DNA from 2 places in the Dickeya parazeae Ech586 genome. Region 1 is predicted to be linked to the other one. Evidence: predicted binding sites of a transcription regulator. Region 1 holds the regulator's gene; the other holds the start of a gene.

What was found. Region 1 encodes PhoB, which activates phosphate uptake and scavenging genes when phosphate is short. Its sites were predicted from a motif close to CTGTCATAAAACTGNCNNAT; they were not measured.
Region 2: a site for PhoB is predicted at 2,077-2,096, ahead of glpT (glycerol-3-phosphate transporter). Genes of this name have one in related genera too.

Annotation. Positions count from the first base shown of each region.
Region 1 covers NC_013592.1:1,096,638-1,101,064, reverse strand. Annotated here, with positions in the region: gene DD586_RS04960 (PstS family phosphate ABC transporter substrate-binding protein) at 1-349, opposite strand, end outside; gene phoR (phosphate regulon sensor histidine kinase PhoR) at 446-1,768, opposite strand; gene phoB (phosphate response regulator transcription factor PhoB) at 1,796-2,485, opposite strand; gene sbcD (exonuclease subunit SbcD) at 2,808-4,040, shown strand; gene DD586_RS04940 (SbcC/MukB-like Walker B domain-containing protein) at 4,037-4,427, shown strand, end outside.
Region 2 covers NC_013592.1:4,398,109-4,402,535, forward strand. Annotated here, with positions in the region: gene glpB (glycerol-3-phosphate dehydrogenase subunit GlpB) at 1-248, opposite strand, end outside; gene glpA (anaerobic glycerol-3-phosphate dehydrogenase subunit A) at 238-1,881, opposite strand; gene glpT (glycerol-3-phosphate transporter) at 2,182-3,531, shown strand; gene glpQ (glycerophosphodiester phosphodiesterase) at 3,685-4,427, shown strand, end outside.

The DNA of each region.
Region 1 (4,427 bases):
TGACCAACACCACCAGTGCATCCAGCGCGACCGGTACTGCCGTTGGCGCATAGCCATAATGCTGCTCGAACGCTTCGATTTCGCTACTTTTCATTGGCCGACTCATCGGCCCCAGTTGCGCCGCCCCTGCTGCCAGTGCCGTTGGCGCTGAGGATGACCCCGCCGCCTGAACCTGGAGATTAACACCGGGATGATGCTGACTGAAATCCGCCGCCCAGAACGTCATCAGGTTCGCCAGCGTGTCGGAACCCGCACTGGAAAGGTTACCTGCCAACATCGCCTGCGGCGCAGCAGCAAGCTGACCAGACAGGCACAACAGCAAAGCAAACAGGTAACGGACGGGTTTCATGTGCGTTTTCCATCGGAGTGAAAATGAAAGAAGTGAAAGACAAGAACGCACTATTCTCGGCACTGCGGCGGGGACAATCAAGTCCCGCCGCATGGCTTAGCGCAGCGGATTCGCGGCATTCTGACTTAATACCGAACGAACAATCAGCTGATTCGGCAAGGTAAACATGAAGCGAGAGCCTGTACCTTCTTCACTGAGGATCTCCAGACGAGAGTCATGATGGCTGAGCGCGTGCTTGACGATGGCCAGCCCCAACCCACTGCCGCCAGTCTGGCGCGAACGGGCTTTGTCGACACGATAAAAGCGCTCCGTCAGACGGGGAAGATGTTCTGCGGCAATGCCCGGACCGTTATCGCTAACCTGGAACTGCGCGCCCTGCGGCGTTTGCTGCCAGCACACCTCAATACGCGTGCCTTGCGGCGTGTGGTTAACCGCGTTATACACCAAATTCGACACCGCGCTACGCAACTGCTCCTCGTTGCCGAACACCTGTAACTGCTCATTGACGCGAAACACTATCTCATGACGCCCCTGACTCAAGGTATCCGCTTCGCGTTTGAGCACCCGCAACATCAGCGGAATATCCACCTTCTCGTTGAGATCGATAGCCGCGGCGGCTTCAATACGCGACAGTGTCAGCAGTTGCCGCACCAGCCCATCCATCCGGCGGGTTTGTTCCTGCATGGTGTGCAGCACCTTAGCCTGCAAAGCACCATCCAGCGATTCGTCGTTCATCATTTCCAGATAGCCTTGCAACACCGTCAACGGCGTGCGCAGCTCATGGCTGACGTTGGCGAAAAAGTTACGCCGCGCCCCTTCGAGTTGATGCATCTGGGTGACATCACGTGCCACCATCAGCAACTGCCCTTCTGAATACGGCATCACCCGGAATTCGACATGATGCGCATTTTTCAGCGTCAGCGTCAGCGGGCGGCTGAAATCTTGCTGTTGCATATACTGGGTAAATTCCGGGTAGCGCAACAAGTTGAGGATATTCTGACCATTATCTTCCGGCCAGCGAAAACTCAGCAGGTGCTGCGCCAGCCGGTTACACCAAATGATGACGCCCTCTTCGGTGGTGATGACCACCGCATCCGGCAGCGATTCCGCCCCACTGCGGAAACGTTTGATCAGCAGTGCCAGTTCGCGCCGACGACGGCGATTACGCAACTGCATTTGGTACAAACCGTAGAACAAAGGCTCCCAGCTCCAGCGGCCGGGCGGCGGGGTCATACTGCGGTCAACCCACAACCAGTAGGACAAGCGCAGTTGGTTATAGAAGTTCCAGCACAGCGCCGTCAGCACCGACGCCAGTAGAAACCAGGGCAGATAACCGATAATCAGCCCCAGTAATAAGCCGGGCAAACAAAAAAAAGCCAGCTCCAGCGCCAGCTTTTTCCAGGACAAACGTTCTAGCACGTCAGATTTTCTCCGGGACTCACGCTATCAATAACGTGTTGAGAAACGGTATCCAGTTCCCCGAACGGTCTGAACCATCTTGTCGTGTCCACTGGTCTCCAACGCCTTGCGCAGACGGCGGATATGGACATCCACAGTACGATCCTCAACATAAACGTTAGTGCCCCACACGTGATTCAGCAACTGCTCTCGACTATATACCCGTTCAGGGTGAGTCATAAAGAAGTGCAGCAGTTTGAACTCCGTCGGCCCCATGTCCAGCGCGTGCTCTTCCGTGGTCACCCGGTGAGAGGAAGGATCCAGGCTTAAGCCGCGCATTTCGATCACTTCTTCCACCGCCATCGGCGAAATCCGACGCATTACCGCTTTGATGCGCGCCACCAACTCTTTCGGTGAAAACGGTTTGGTGATGTAATCATCGGCACCGACTTCAAGACCGCGCACACGATCTTCTTCTTCACCACGGGCCGTCAGCATCATGACCGGAATATCCCGCGTCAGCGCTTCACGTTTCATGTGCTTGATAAACTGTAAACCGGACCCACCGGGCAGCATCCAGTCCAGCAGCACCAGCTCAGGATAAGGCTCAGCCAGCCGGTTCACCGCGCTGTCGTAATCCTCGGCCTCAACCGGCTGATAGCCGTTCTGCTCAAGCACGAAGCACACCATCTCACGAATCGGCGCTTCATCTTCCACCACCAAAATACGTCTTGCCATATCAATCCTGCCGTTAATCGTCACGGTTAGCGTGCGGTGTGCATTATGCGTCAGTTTTATGACAGATTTATGAAAAATCCCCCGACAAACCACGCCCCTGACGCGGCCTTACCAGCACCTCCGCCCGGCTGATTTTCTCCGCCCTACCACGCTATGTTGCCATGTTCATACAGATATTATGGGACATGCCCTAAACTGCACGCCTATAATCGCCGATGATAAAGACGCGGCGTTTCGCCATTAACTACGGTGCCCGCCTTGTGCCGTTGTCTGAACACCGCCAAAAACAACATCTCGTTTGCACTCACCTGCAGGGAGTCTCATGCGAATTATTCATACGTCTGACTGGCATCTCGGTCAGTACTTTTATACCCGTAGCCGTGCGCCTGAGCATCAGGCTTTTTTGCACTGGCTGGTGCAGCAGGTTGAGCAATATCAGGCCGATGCAGTAATAGTAGCAGGTGATGTGTTCGATAATGGCGCACCGCCCAGCTATGCCCGAGAAATGTATAACCAGTTTGTGGTGGCGTTGCAGCGTACCGGTTGCCAGTTGGTGGTGCTCGGCGGCAATCATGACTCCGTCGCGACCCTGAACGAATCCCGCGCGTTGCTGGCCTGCCTGAATACCCAGGTGATCGCCGGTTTTGACGGCGATATCCATGAGCAGGTACGGGTACTGAATAACCGTGACGGCGAGCCCGGCGCGATGCTGTGCGCTGTTCCGTTTCTGCGTCCGCGCGATGTGCTTACCAGCCAGGCGGGACAGTCTGGCGCACAAAAACAGCAGGCGTTACAAGACGCTATCGCCAGCCATTATCAGCGCTGTTATCAGCTTGCCTGCGAGCAGCGTGCGGCACTGGGTAAAGAACTGCCGATCGTGCTCACCGGGCACCTCACCACCGTGGGCGTCGCCACATCGGATTCCGTGCGCGATATTTACATCGGTACGCTGGATGCCTTCCCGGCACAGGCTTTCCCACCGGCTGACTACATTGCGCTTGGGCATATTCATCGTCCACAGCGCGTGGCGCAATGCGAACACATCCGCTACAGCGGCTCACCGATCCCGCTGAGTTTTGATGAGCTCAATCATGAGAAATCGGTCTACCTGGTGCACTTTGAACAGGGAAAATTGCAGGAAGTCACCGCGCTGACGATACCGAGCGAACAGCCGATGCAACTGGTGAAAGGCAATCTGCCGGAGATAGAACGCCGTCTGGCCGGGTTCCGCGATTATCATGGCGACAAACCGGTATGGCTGGATATTGAAATCGCCACACAGGACTACCTGAGTGACATCCAGCAACATATTCAGGCACTGACCGAGCCACTCAATGTGGACGTGATCCTGCTGCGTCGTGCCCGGGAACAACAACAGCAAATGCTGGTGCAATTGGAAAAAGAGACGCTGGAAGAGTTACAACCGGCCGAGGTATTTGAACGACGTCTGGCACTGGAAGACGGTCTGGATGAGCCGCGCCAGCAACGTCTAAAAGGATTGTTCAATCGGGTTATGCAGGAGATTGACGCACAGCGACAGGAGACGTCCGCATGAAAATTCTTAGCCTGCGCCTGAAAAACCTCAACTCATTGCAGGGCGAGTGGAAAATCGACTTCACGCGCGAGCCATTTATCAGCAATAGCCTTTTCGCCATCACCGGGCCTACCGGTGCCGGGAAAACCACCCTGCTGGACGCCATCTGTCTGGCGCTCTACCACCAGACGCCGCGCCTGAAGGTCAGCCCCAGCCATAACGAATTAATGACCCGCCACACGGCCGAATGTCTGGCTGAGGTGGAATTCGAGGTAAAAAATGTCGCTTACCGCGCGTTCTGGAGCCAGCGTCGCGCCCACAACAGCCCGGAAGGCAATCTGCAGCCGCCCAAAGTTGAGCTGGCGTTGTGCGCTGACGGCAAGATCCTGACCGACAAAGTAAACGACA
Region 2 (4,427 bases), 1.5 Mb from region 1:
CGCGCTTTGCCCATCAGGGTATAGGGGTGGTAGGGCGCCTGCGCGGCCAGTTCATCCAGTGCAGTCAGCGGCTGCTCGACCGCAGTGCCATCCGGCAATGTCGCCAGCAGGTCCAGTGCACCGGAGGCAAAGGTCAACGCACTTTGCCCGACGCTGACCACAGCGCAGCGTTTGCCCTGCTCTTGCAGGCGAATGCCGCAGGTTAACCCCGCCAGCCCACCGCCAATGATCACCACGTCATAATGCATCGCCGTTCTCCTGCTCCGGGCGCTCGGTCAGTCCGCACAAGCCCTGATAAATCCAACTGGTAAATTCGCTTTCCCGCAACGTGTTTCCCCAGGCAATGGGCCGCATGCCTTTCCAGCGCTCGTTCAGGAACTGGCTCAATTGCGACACCGCCTGCTGCGGCGTGGATTGCCCCAGTCGACACAACAGCCCAGCGGCGCGGCAAGCACACAATTCCCCCTGACAGGTTCCCATGCCGACACGGGTACGTCGGCGCAGGTCAGTCAGGTTGTTCACCTGCAGCGACTCAACCGCGTAACGCACCTCACCTGCTGTCACGGCTTCACATTCGCACACCAGACTGCTGTCCACCCGATGACCGGAGACCAGCGGCGCGGCACGATGCCCGTGGCGGTAAATCGCGGAACCACGCAGCGGTGCTGAAAGCGACGAGGTGGCCTGCGGTCTGTCAGGTTCCGTGGTTTCCGACCCCGGCAACGGGCGAGACGCCGTCGTACATTCGGCGCGGTGACCGAGTTTTTCGCAGACTTTGTTGGTTACCCATTCCGCCATCAGCCGGTAGGTCATCAGCTTGCCGCCGGTGATGGTCACAAAGCCCTCCAGCCCGTCACGGCTGGCATGGTCTAGCAACACGATGCCGCGACTGACGCTGCGCCCGGAGGGGTCGTTATCGCTCGCTACCAGCGGCCGCACCCCGGCGTAAGCACGCAAAATACGGGTCTGCGCCAGTTGCGGCGCCAGCATGCTGCCTTCGCGGATCAGCGTATCCACTTCCTCTGGCGTCACCGTCATGTGGTCAATCTGGTCGTAGTCGATGCGGGTCGAGGTGGTACCAATCAGCGAGATAGTATCGCCAGGTACCAGAATGTCGGCATCAGCCGGTGGACGGCAGCGGTTAATCACCCGGTTATTGATGCGATGCCCCAAAATCAGCAACGCGCCTTTGGCGGGGAACATACGCACATTCAGGTCGGCATATTCGGCGATACGTTGCCCCCAGATGCCGCCCGCATTCACCACCACTTGTGCATAAATTTCACTGGCCACCTGACGTTTATGGTCGAAAACGCGCACGCCAACGACACGATCGCCCTGACGGAGTAACCCAATGACCTCGTGATACGTCAGCACTTCCGCACCGTGTTCACAGGCATCGATCATGTTGGCGGCGGTTAACCGGAAGGGGTCAACCGTACCGTCCGGCACGCGCACAGCACCGATCAACGCCGGATTCGCGGCGGGCTCCAGCCGCAAAGCTTCCTGCGGGTCGATGGCTTGCGCCCGGATACCCGCGCGCTGACAAGCGGCGATAAACCGGGTTTGATAGTCGATATCATCCTGCGGCAAGGTCAAAAACAGCCCATCGGTCGGCTCAATACAGTGACGGGCGACGCGCCGCAGAATCTGGTTTTCCTCAATACATTCACGAGCAGACTCCGCATCGGTCACCGCATAGCGCGCACCGCTGTGCAACAGCCCATGATTGCGGCCAGTAGCGCCGGTGGCGATGTCATGCCGTTCCAACAACAGACAGCGCAACCCGCGCAACGCGCAGTCGCGGGCCGTTCCCGCCCCCGTGGCGCCACCGCCGATAATCACTACATCCGTTTCTCGCCGCAAACCGTTGTTTGCCATTGCCGTTTTACCTCAATGCGGATCATGCCTGTCTGTAGTGGGACATAAATCAGTGCCACAATGATTGATAAAGAACAAAAACACTCAAAAAACGAAAATAAAATCCGGAGACAACCGCAGATATGTGATTCAAATCACCCAAAAATGGAAAATCATTATTTCATTTGTGTTACTTAAAGCTCAAAATAGCGCCCGCCGTCATAAAAGTGTAACAATTGCGTACTGACTCACATTGACGATGACGCGCATTCGCTACGCTGACGAGCGTTATAGAAAATAACTATCGGGGATCGTTTATTTATGTTGAGTATTTTCAAGCCTGCGGCTCATCGCCCGCGCGTGGCGGAACATCAGGTAGACCCGCTCTACCGCCGGTTACGCTGGCAGATTTTTCTGGGGATCTTTTTTGGCTACGCCGCCTACTATCTGGTCAGAAAGAACTTCGCGCTGGCGATGCCCTATCTGGTCGAACAGGGTTTTTCCAAAGGCGACCTGGGTTTTGCCCTGTCCGGTATTTCCATTGCCTACGGGTTTTCTAAATTCATCATGGGGTCGGTATCAGACCGCTCCAATCCGCGTGTCTTTCTGCCTGCCGGTCTGATTCTGGCCGCCGTGGTCATGCTGTTTATGGGCTTCGTACCGTGGGCGACATCCAGCATCATGGTGATGTTTGTGCTGTTGTTCGTCTGTGGTTGGTTCCAGGGCATGGGTTGGCCGCCGTGCGGTCGTACTATGGTGCACTGGTGGTCACAGAAAGAGCGTGGCGGCATCGTGTCTATCTGGAACTGCGCCCATAACGTGGGTGGCGGCATTCCACCGTTACTGTTCCTGCTGGGGATGGCCTGGTTTAACGACTGGAAAGCCGCACTCTATATGCCGGCCTTCGCCGCCATTCTGGTCGCGCTGTTCGCTTTCGCCATGATGCGCGATACGCCGCAATCTTGCGGTCTGCCGCCGATCGAAGAATACAAAAACGATTACCCGGTGGATTACAGCGAGAAAGATGAACAGGAACTGACCGCGAAAGAAATTTTCATGCAGTATGTGTTCCCCAACAAACTGTTGTGGTACATCGCTTTCGCCAACGTGTTCGTCTACCTGCTGCGTTACGGCATTCTCGACTGGTCGCCAACCTACCTTAAAGAAGTGAAGCACTTCGCACTGGATAAATCGTCCATCGCTTACTTCCTGTACGAATACGCCGGTATTCCAGGCACCTTGTTGTGCGGCTGGATGTCCGACAAAGTGTTCAAGGGTAACCGTGGCGCGACCGGGGTGTTCTTCATGACACTGGTGACCATCGCCACCGTGGTGTACTGGCTGAACCCGGCTGGCAACCCCAACGTGGATATGCTCTGCATGATCGTCATCGGCTTCCTGATTTACGGCCCGGTTATGCTGATTGGCCTGCACGCGCTGGAACTGGCACCGAAGAAAGCCGCCGGTACCGCTGCGGGCTTCACTGGCCTGTTCGGTTATCTGGGCGGTTCGGTCGCTGCCAGCGCCATCGTCGGCTACACCGTCGATTTCTTTGGCTGGAACGGCGGCTTTATGGTCATGATCGGCGGTAGTGTGCTGGCGGTATTGCTGCTGGTGCTGACCATGATTAACGAGACCAAACACAAAGCAGAACTGGCGAAACGCGCCTGATTCTGTCATCTCGTCATGGTTTACTTACCATAAACCATGAGCATTATCCCCGCCGGTCCATACCGGACTGGCGGGGAATTATCAACGACCTGTTCGTTTTCATCACCACCACTCACACAGCTTTTCTTTCTCCCACTGAAAAAGGACGCTGACATGATTCCTCTGTTCAAACCATTATTAGCCGGTGTCGCACTGGCGATATCCCTCGGCGCACTGGCGCAAACCGACGATAAAATCGTGATTGCTCACCGGGGGGCCAGCGGTTACCTGCCGGAACACACCTTGCCCGCCAAAGCGATGGCGTATGCACAAGGGGCGGACTATCTGGAGCAGGATCTGGTGATGACCAAAGATAATGCGCTGGTGGTGCTGCACGATCACTACCTCGACCGGGTGACCGACGTCGCCAGCCGCTTTCCCAACCGGGCGCGAGCCGACGGCCGCTACTACGCCATCGATTTTACGCTGGCAGAAATCCGCTCACTTAAATTCACCGAAGGGTTTGACCTGAAAGACGGCAAACCGGTGCAGAGCTACCCCAACCGCTTCCCAATGGGTAAATCGGATTTTCGTGTTCACACCTTTCAGGACGAAATCGAGTTTATTCAGGGGCTGAATCACTCCACCGGCAAAAACATCGGGATTTATCCAGAGATCAAAGCACCGTGGTTTCACCGCCAGGAAGGAAAGGATATTTCACGCGCGGTGCTGGAGGTGCTGAAGCAGTACGGCTACACCCAAAAAAGCGATCGGGTTTATCTGCAATGCTTTGACGCCAACGAGCTACAGCGCATCAAAACTGAACTGGAGCCCGCGCTGGGGATGAACCTAAAGCTGGTGCAACTGATCGCCGAAACGCGCTGGCAGGAAACCCAACAGCGACAACCGGACGGGCG